One region of the Micromonospora sp. NBC_00898 genome, then DNA from elsewhere that is predicted to be linked to it. Evidence: predicted binding sites of a transcription regulator. Region 1 holds the regulator's gene; the other holds the start of a gene.
The links. The regulator HrcA, encoded in region 1, represses chaperone genes, less so after heat shock. The targets are predictions, from matches to a motif close to GGTTNGCACNCTCNNNNNGAGNGTGCNAACC.
Positions count from the first base shown of each region.

Region 2: a site for HrcA is predicted at 2,830-2,860, ahead of groL (chaperonin GroEL). Genes of this name have one in related genera too.

Region 1 covers NZ_CP108775.1:68,045-72,418, forward strand. Annotated here, with positions in the region: gene hemW (radical SAM family heme chaperone HemW) at 1-883, shown strand, start outside; gene OG799_RS00315 (DUF4870 domain-containing protein) at 927-1,550, opposite strand; gene hrcA (heat-inducible transcriptional repressor HrcA) at 1,783-2,805, shown strand; gene dnaJ (molecular chaperone DnaJ) at 2,882-4,027, shown strand; gene OG799_RS00330 (16S rRNA (uracil(1498)-N(3))-methyltransferase) at 4,029-4,374, shown strand, end outside.
Region 2 covers NZ_CP108775.1:6,424,605-6,428,978, reverse strand. Annotated here, with positions in the region: gene OG799_RS31250 (GNAT family N-acetyltransferase) at 1-607, shown strand, start outside; gene OG799_RS31245 (hypothetical protein) at 701-943, shown strand; gene groL (chaperonin GroEL) at 1,008-2,630, opposite strand; gene OG799_RS31235 (hypothetical protein) at 2,908-3,915, opposite strand; gene OG799_RS31230 (cold-shock protein) at 4,110-4,313, opposite strand.

The DNA.
Region 1 (4,374 bases):
CCGGGTCTGGGGGCTGGCCGCCGACGCCGAGGTGACCACCGAGGCCAACCCCGAGTCGGTCACCCCGGGGTCGCTGAAGACCCTGCGGGCCGCCGGCTACACCCGGATCTCGCTGGGCATGCAGTCCGCCGCGCCGGGGGTGCTGGCGATCCTCGACCGCACGCACAGCGCCGGCCGGGCCACCGCCGCCGCCCTGGAGGCGCGCGACGCCGGGTTCGACCACGTCAACCTCGACCTGATCTACGGCACGCCGGGGGAGCGCGCCGAGGACTTCGCCGCCTCGCTGGACCAGGTGGTGGCGGCCGGGGTCGACCACGTCAGCGCGTACGCCCTGATCGTGGAGGACGGCACCCGGCTGGCCGCGCGGATGCGGCGCGGCGAGCTGCCGTACCCGAGCGACGACGTGGCGGCGGACCGCTACCTGGCCGCGGAGGCTGCCCTCGACGCGGCGGGTTTCTCCTGGTATGAGGTCTCCAACTGGGCCCGCTCGGGGGCGGCCCGGTGCCGGCACAACCTGCTCTACTGGACCGGCGCGGACTGGTGGGGCCTCGGGCCGGGGGCGCACAGCCACGTCGGCGGGGTGCGCTGGTGGAACGTCAAGCACCCGACGACGTACGCGCAGCGGCTCGCCGCCGGGGAGTCGCCCGGCCTGGCCCGGGAGCTGCTCACGCCCGACGAGGCGCACATGGAGGACGTGATGCTGCGGCTGCGGCTGGCCTCCGGGCTGCCGCTGGACGTGCTCGACGACGCGGGCCGGGCCGGGGCCGAGCGGGCCCTGGCCGGCGGGCTGCTGGCCGCGCCGGAGTACGCGGCCGGCCGGGCGGTGCTCACCCTGCGCGGCCGGCTGCTGGCCGACGCGGTGGTCCGCGACCTGCTGCCCTGACCGCCGGTCGCCCGGCCGACCCGTGGGCCGGCCGGGCGGGGCGTCACTTCACCAGGCTGATGCTCATCGGATAGCGGTAGAGCTGCCCCTCGTTGGCCTTGACGCCGGCGAGGATGCCGAACACGATGCCGAGGATGACCGCCGCGCCGACCGCGATGAAGCCGATCGCGATGCAGGCCAGGAGCCAGCCGACCAGGCCGACGATCGACCAGAGCAGTTGGAAGTTGAGCGCCGCGACCGCGTGCTGGCGCACCGTCGGCGACTGGTTGCCCCGGGCGAGCATGGCGACCAGCGGCGGCAGCCAGCCCAGCACGCCGCCGCTGACGAACATCGCCGCCGCGCCGCCGAAGTGCGCGACCAGCGCCCAGGTCTTGTCCTCGTTGTTGGCCCAGCCGCCGCTCGGGGCGCCGTACGCCCCGCCGGTCGGGTAGCCGGTGCCCGGCGGCGGGTAGCCGCCCGGAGGTGGGTAGCCACCCGACGGCGGCTGACCGCCGGAGGGCGGCGGATAGCCGCCGGGCGGGGGATAGCCCCCCGCGCCCGGCGCCCCGGACAGTGGTGCGGTGGGCGGCTCGTCCGCCGACGAGCCGTACGGTGCCGACGGCGGGGTCGGGTCCGGCGGCTGGGCGCCGGCGTCCCCCGCTCCGGGAGGGCGAGGTGGTTCAGTCATGAACGTCACGGTAGGGGTTGCCCGCAACGTGGCACCAGAGCGACATCGCCCGGGATGTCCGGCTGAACGGCCCTGGCGCGGCGGCTGTGCGGCGGCCCGCACCCGTGGTCCGTCGCTGATCATCGCGTCCGGGGTGCCGCCGACGTAGACTGGCACTCGCTACAGTCGAGTGCCAGTTGCCCGGCCGCTGCCGCGCCGGCGGCGGGTCGAGGGTGCTTCAGGAGGTGGGGATATGGGTCTCGACGACCGCAAGCTCGCCGTGCTGCGCGCGATCGTCGAGGACTACGTCGCCACGCAGGAGCCGGTGGGCAGCAGGGCCCTCGTCGAGCGGCACCAGCTGGGCGTCTCCCCGGCGACCGTCCGTAACGACATGGCCGTGCTGGAGGAGGAGGGCTACATCCGGCAGCCGCACACCAGTGCCGGCCGGGTGCCCACCGACCGCGGGTACCGGCTCTTCGTGGACCGGCTCTCCCGGGTCAAGCCGCTCAGCCCGGCCGAGCGCCGGGCGATCGAGCGCTTCCTGGTCGGCGCGGTGGACCTCGACGACGTGGTGCACCGCACCGTGCGGCTGCTGGCCCAGCTGACCCGGCAGGTCGCCGTGGTGCAGTACCCGTCGCTGGCCCGTTCCTCGGTGCGGCACCTGGAGCTGGTGCCGATCTCCACCACCCGGCTGATGCTCGTCATGATCGCCGACACCGGCCGGGTCGAGCAGCGGCTGGTCGAGCTGCCCGTGCCGGTCCCCGCCGAGGACGTCACCGACCTGCGTCGGCTGGTCAACGAGAAGCTGGTCGGCAGCCGGCTGTCCGAGACCCCGCCGCTGGTCCAGGCGCTGGTCGAGGAGTCTGCCCCGCACCTGCGCGGCGCGATGACCACGCTCTCCACCGTGCTGCTGGAGACCCTGGTCGAGCGGCACGAGGAGCGGATCGCGCTGGCCGGCACCGCCAACCTCACCCGCGGTGGCCTGCTCGACTTCCAGGGCTCGCTGCGTCCCATCCTCGAGGCGCTCGAGGAGGAGGTCGTGCTGCTGAAGCTCATCGGCGAGGCCGAGCCGAGCACCACCCGGGTGCTGATCGGCGACGAGAACGAGGTCGACAACCTCCGCGCCGCCTCCGTGGTCAGCACCGGGTACGGCCCGGGCGCGACCATCGTCGGCGGTCTGGGCGTGCTCGGCCCCACCCGGATGGACTACCCCGGGACCATCGCCACGGTGCGGGCCGTGGCACGCTACGTGGGCGAGCTGCTGGCCCAGAACTGATCCAGGGCAGGGGCCGGCGACCGGCCCCTGCCGACGACCGGCGCAACGCGAGACGAACATGAGGACACCGAACGCAGTGGCCAGGGACTACTACGGCATTCTCGGCGTGAGCCGCGAGGCCTCCGACGACGAGATCAAGCGCGCCTACCGCAAGTTGGCGCGGCAGTTCCACCCGGACGTCAATCCGGACCCGGAGGCACAGGAGAAGTTCAAGGACATCAACGCCGCGTACGAGGTCCTCTCGGACGACCGGAAACGGCAGATCGTCGACCTGGGCGGCGACCCGCTGGCCCCGGGCGGCGGGGGCGCGGGCGGTCCGGGCGGTCCCGGCGGGGCCGGCCCGTTCGTCGGCTTCCAGGACATCATGGACGCCTTCTTCGGCGGCGCGGCCGGCGGCGCCCGGGGCCCGCGGCCGCGGACCCGGCCGGGCGCGGACGCGATCCTGCGCCTGGAGCTGGACCTGCACGAGACCGCGTTCGGCGTCGAGGCGCCGATCACCGTCGACACCGCCGTGCTCTGCACCACCTGCTCCGGCGCGGGCACCGCCGCCGGCACCCACCTGGCCACCTGTGAGGCGTGCGGCGGCCGGGGCGAGGTCCAGTCCGTGCAGCGGACCTTCCTCGGCCAGGTGGTCTCCGCCCGGCCGTGCACGGTCTGCCAGGGTTACGGCACCACCATCCCGCACCCCTGCCCGACCTGCGCCGGTGACGGCCGGGTGCGCACCCGTCGCTCGCTGACCGTGAAGATCCCGGCCGGGGTCGAGGACGGCATGCGGATCCGGCTGGCCCAGCAGGGCGAGGTCGGCCCGGGTGGCGGCACCGCCGGCGACCTGTACGTGGAGATCCACGAGCGGCCGCACGACGTCTACTCCCGCAAGGGCGACGACCTGCACTGCCGGGTCACCGTGCCGATGACGGCCGCCGCGCTGGGCACCCGGCTGACCATCAAGACCCTGGACAGCGAGGAGACGGTCGACGTCAAGGCGGGCACCCAGCCGGGCAGCACGCTGCGGCTGCGCGCCCGGGGCGTGCCGCACCTGCGCGGCACCGGCCGGGGCGACCTCTACGTCCACCTGGACGTGCGGACCCCGACCAAGCTCGACGCCGACCAGGAGAAGATGCTGCGCGACTTCGCCAAGACCCGGGGCGAGGAGGTCGCCGAGCTGACCAAGCAGGGTGGCTTCTTCTCCCGGATGCGCGACGCCTTCAACGGGCACGCCTGAGGTGTCCGCGCCGCTGTTCCTGGTGGAGGCGCTGCCCACCGGTGACGCGCTGACCCTGGACGGCCCGGAGGGGCACCACGCGGCGACCGTGCAACGGCTGCGGGTCGGCGAGGAACTGCTGCTCGCCGACGGCCGGGGCGGCACGGCCGCCGCCGTGGTCACCGCCGTCGGCCGGGGCAGCCTCGACCTCCAGGTCACCTCCCGGGGGTACGTCGACGCGTCCGTCCCCCGGCTCGTGGTGGTGCAGGGCATCGCCAAGGGCGACCGGGGCGAGCTGGCCGTGCAGGCGATGACCGAGGTCGGGGTGGACGAGATCGTGCCCTGGGCGGCGTCCCGCTCGGTGGTGC
Region 2 (4,374 bases), 980 kb from region 1:
GGTCGAGCTGCTGCTGGCCGGGAACCCGCCGTACTACGCCTGGCCGGGCATCGACGTGCGGTACACGCCGGCGGTCTGCGCGGCGCGGCGGCTCGGCTACCGGCAGGACCGTACGGCGTGGAACATGACCGCGGACCTGTCGGCGGGCTCCGCGGCGCTGCGCTCCACGGAGGCCGCCGAACGCCGGCTGACCGGCCAGGGCGTCACGGTACGCCGGGCCGAGCCGGCGGACCTGGCCGCCCTGGCCGCCTTCGCCCGCGCCACCTTCGGCGGCACCTGGGACGGCGAGCTGGCCGGCTCGGTGGGGCGGCCGGGCGCGGGCGCGCACCTGGCGGAGCGGGACGGCGAGATCCTGGGCTTCGCCGCGTACGGCTCGTCCCGGCCGAGCTGGTTCGGGCCGATGGGTACGGCCCCGGCGGCGGAGGGCTCCGGCATCGGCGGGGTGCTGCTGCGCCGCTGCCTGCGGGATCAGGCGGCGGCCGGGATCGGCGCGGCGCAGATCGGCTGGGTGGGACCGGTGCCGTTCTATTCGGGAAGCGCGGGCGCGCGGATCGAGCGGGTCTTCTTCCTGTACCGGAAGGCGATCGGCGGGCACCCGGTCGGATAATTAAAGGGGCGAAAAGGATATAGACGCCAATAATGCCATTCACCCGCCCCGGTCATCGACCCCGGCCTACGGTTGCCCGTAGAGGAGGCAGCCATGACCACGGATGACGAACGGACCGACGACCAGCCCGCGAGCTGGCCACCGGTCGGTGAACTCCCCGGGCAACTGCCGTTCGACCGGCTCGACTACGGCGACGCCGAGCAGCTGGCGGAGCTGGCCGGCGCCGACACACCAGCCGCCGAGGAGACCCGGCAACCGGTCGACGAGCCGGTCCGGATCCCGCCGCCGTACGACCGGACGAACAAACGACGCAATCAGCGGCCACTGCCGACGTGACGGACGGAAAGGGGGCGGACCGCTGACGCGGCCCGCCCCCTTTCGGCGTTCGGTGGAACTGGACTCAGAAGTCCATCTCCCCGCCACCCGGACCAGCCGGGGCGGCCGGGGTCTTCTCCGGCTTGTCCGCCACGACGGCCTCGGTGGTGAGGAAGAGCGCCGCGATCGACGAGGCGTTCTGCAGCGCCGAGCGGGTCACCTTGGCCGGGTCGATGATGCCCGCGGCCAGCAGGTCGACGTACTCGCCGTTGGCGGCGTTCAGGCCCCAACCCGCCTCGATGTTGCGGACGTGCTCGACGACCACGCCACCCTCGAGGCCGGCGTTGACGGCGATCTGCCGCAGCGGGGCGTCCAGCGCGATCTTGACGATCTGCGCGCCGGTCGCCTCGTCGCCGGTCAGGTCCAGCTTGTCGAAGGCGGTCTTGCCGGCCTGGACCAGCGCGACGCCACCACCCGGGACGATGCCCTCCTCGACGGCGGCCTTCGCGTTGCGAACGGCGTCCTCGATGCGGTGCTTGCGCTCCTTGAGCTCGACCTCGGTGGCCGCGCCGACCTTGATCACCGCAACGCCGCCGGCCAGCTTGGCCAGCCGCTCCTGCAGCTTCTCCCGGTCGTAGTCGGAGTCGCTCTTCTCGATCTCGGCGCGGATCTGGTTGACCCGACCCTGGATCTGCTCGGCGTCACCGGCGCCGTCGACGATGGTGGTCTCGTCCTTGGTCACCACGACCTTGCGGGCGCGGCCCAGCATGTCGAGGCCGACGGCGTCCAGCTTGAGGCCGACCTCCTCGCTGATGACCTGACCACCGGTGAGGATGGCGATGTCGGCCAGCATGGCCTTGCGGCGGTCACCGAAGCCCGGCGCCTTGACGGCGACCGACTTGAAGGTGCCGCGGACCTTGTTGACCACCAGGGTGGCCAGGGCCTCGCCCTCGATGTCCTCGGAGATGATCAGCAGCGGCTTGCCCGACTGCATGACCTTCTCCAGGATCGGGAGCAGGTCCTTCACCGACGAGATCTTGCTGTTGACGATCAGGAGGTACGGGTCGTCGAAGACGGCCTCCATACGCTCCGGGTCGGTCATGAAGTACGCGGAGATGTAACCCTTGTCGAAGCGCATACCCTCGGTGAGCTCAAGCTCCAGGCCGAAGGTGTTGCTCTCCTCGACGGTGATGACGCCTTCCTTGCCGACCTTGTCCATCGCCTCGGCGATGATCTCGCCGACGGTGCTGTCACCGGCGGAGATGGAGGCGGTGGAGGCGATCTGCTCCTTGGTCTCGACGTCCTTGGCGAGCTTGGACAGCTCCTCCGAGACGCTGGCCACGGCGGCCTCGATGCCCCGCTTCAGGGCCATCGGGTTGGCGCCGGCGGCCACGTTGCGCAGGCCCTCACGGACCAGGGCCTGGGCCAGGACGGTCGCCGTCGTCGTGCCGTCACCGGCGACGTCGTCGGTCTTCTTGGCGACCTCCTTGACCAGCTCGGCGCCGATCTTCTCGTACGGGTCCTCGAGCTCGATCTCCTTGGCGATGCTCACACCATCGTTGGTGATGGTGGGGGCACCCCACTTCTTCTCGAGCACGACGTTGCGGCCCTTGGGGCCGAGTGTCACCTTCACGGCGTCGGCGAGCTGGTTCATGCCCCGCTCGAGGCCGCGGCGCGCCTCTTCGTCGAACGCGATCATCTTGGCCATACGGCGTTGTCCTCCTGGACACTCACGGGCCACCCGAGTGTGTCTCCCGGATGGGCCGCCTGGTGTACGCACCTTGGCGACGTCGCCACCTGGCGACGACGACGTCTCCTCGGTCGGGCCGGACAGCCCGCGACGACCGGCCATGTGCCACCCCGGCGCCATCGAGACGCCCGTGTGGCCGTGGCCCTACCGCCCCGACCATTGGCACTCACGGTATGCGAGTGCCAATGACCTGTTTAGCACTCTCCCTTGCCGAGTGCAAGCACGATGGCCCCGCTCAGCCGAGTTCCGCGGCCAGTCGCGCGGCGTTCACCGGGCCCTCGTGGGCGCGCTGCTCGGCGTACGTCACGACGAGGCCGATCAGGTAGGCCAGCCAGGCCGGCAGGTAGAGCAGCACGGTGACCACCGAGCCAACGACGGTGCCGGCGGTGATCTCGAAGGCGCCGGTCGGCCCGCCGGCCAGGCTGATGATCATCTGCACCGGTACGGCCACCAACGAGCTCACCATCGCCATCAGGCCGACCAGGAGTACCCGGCCGAGGACCTGCCCGAACCGGGCGTGGAAGATCTTGAAGGACCGGCTGATCGGGTTGCCCCGCTCAAATAGGAACACCGGACCGGCGAGGCTGAGCGCGACCATCAGGTAGAGCCCGGGCAGGTAGCAGAAGACCGCGCCGACCATCACCAACGCGAACACGAGCAGCATCCAACCCCAGAGCGCCGGAGCCCGCCGCAGGCCGTACCGCAGCGCCCCGCCCACCGTCACCGGCTCGCCGGCCGCCTGCCGCGTGACCGCCCACGTGCCGGCCGCCCAGCCGACGCACTGGATCGCCAGGGCGAACACCCCGACCACGATGGCCACCCCGACGAAGACGAATAGTTCGCGGAAGTACTCGGCGGGGAACGGGGCGGGCGGCTCACCCGGCGCGGTGACCGTGATGGTGGGCCGCGGGTAGAACGGCAGGGCGAGCAGCGTGATCGCGATGGCCGGCAGCCCCTGGGTGAGCAGCATGATCGGCACGAGCGTGCGCCAACTGCGACGCAGCGCGCCGAGGACGCGCTCGAACCAGCCGCCGACGCCGAACCCGGGCGGAGTGACCAGCGGGTCCTGTGGGTCGTATGCCGAGCCGGCCGGCCACGGCGCGAGCCCGGCCGGCGGATAGCCACCGTACGGCGGGTAGCCGGCGAAGTGGGGCTGTTGCCCGTACGGCGACGGCCCGGCGGGAGGCGAGGGCGGCCCGAACGCCGGCGGCGCCCAGCCGGACGGCCCCGGCTGGGGCGGCACGGCCGGGACCCCTCCGCCCCACTGGCCGGGGCCGGCAGGCCCCGACGGGTGGGGCCGGGGAGCATTCGGCGGAGGCAAGTCGGACATGGGCCCTCCTCAGCGGCGATGGCTGGAACGGCTCATGATCTTCCTTGGCGCGCGCCCGCGGCGCAGCCCCTGATCGGGTGGAAACGCAGCCGGACGGCGGCGCGGGGTCAGGCGATGACGCGGACGCGCTCGGCCTGCGGCCCCTTCTGGCCCTGGGCGATCTCGAACTCGACCCGCTGGCCGTCGTCCAGCGCCTTGTAGCCGTCCATCTCGATCGCGGAGAAGTGAACGAAGACGTCCTGCCCGCCGTCGACGGCGATGAAGCCGTAGCCCTTTTCGGCGTTGAACCACTTCACGGTGCCCTGTGCCACGGTGCACTTCCTCACTCTGCGCGGCGTTCCACAACCCCCGGACGCCGGCCGAGCCCGCGCC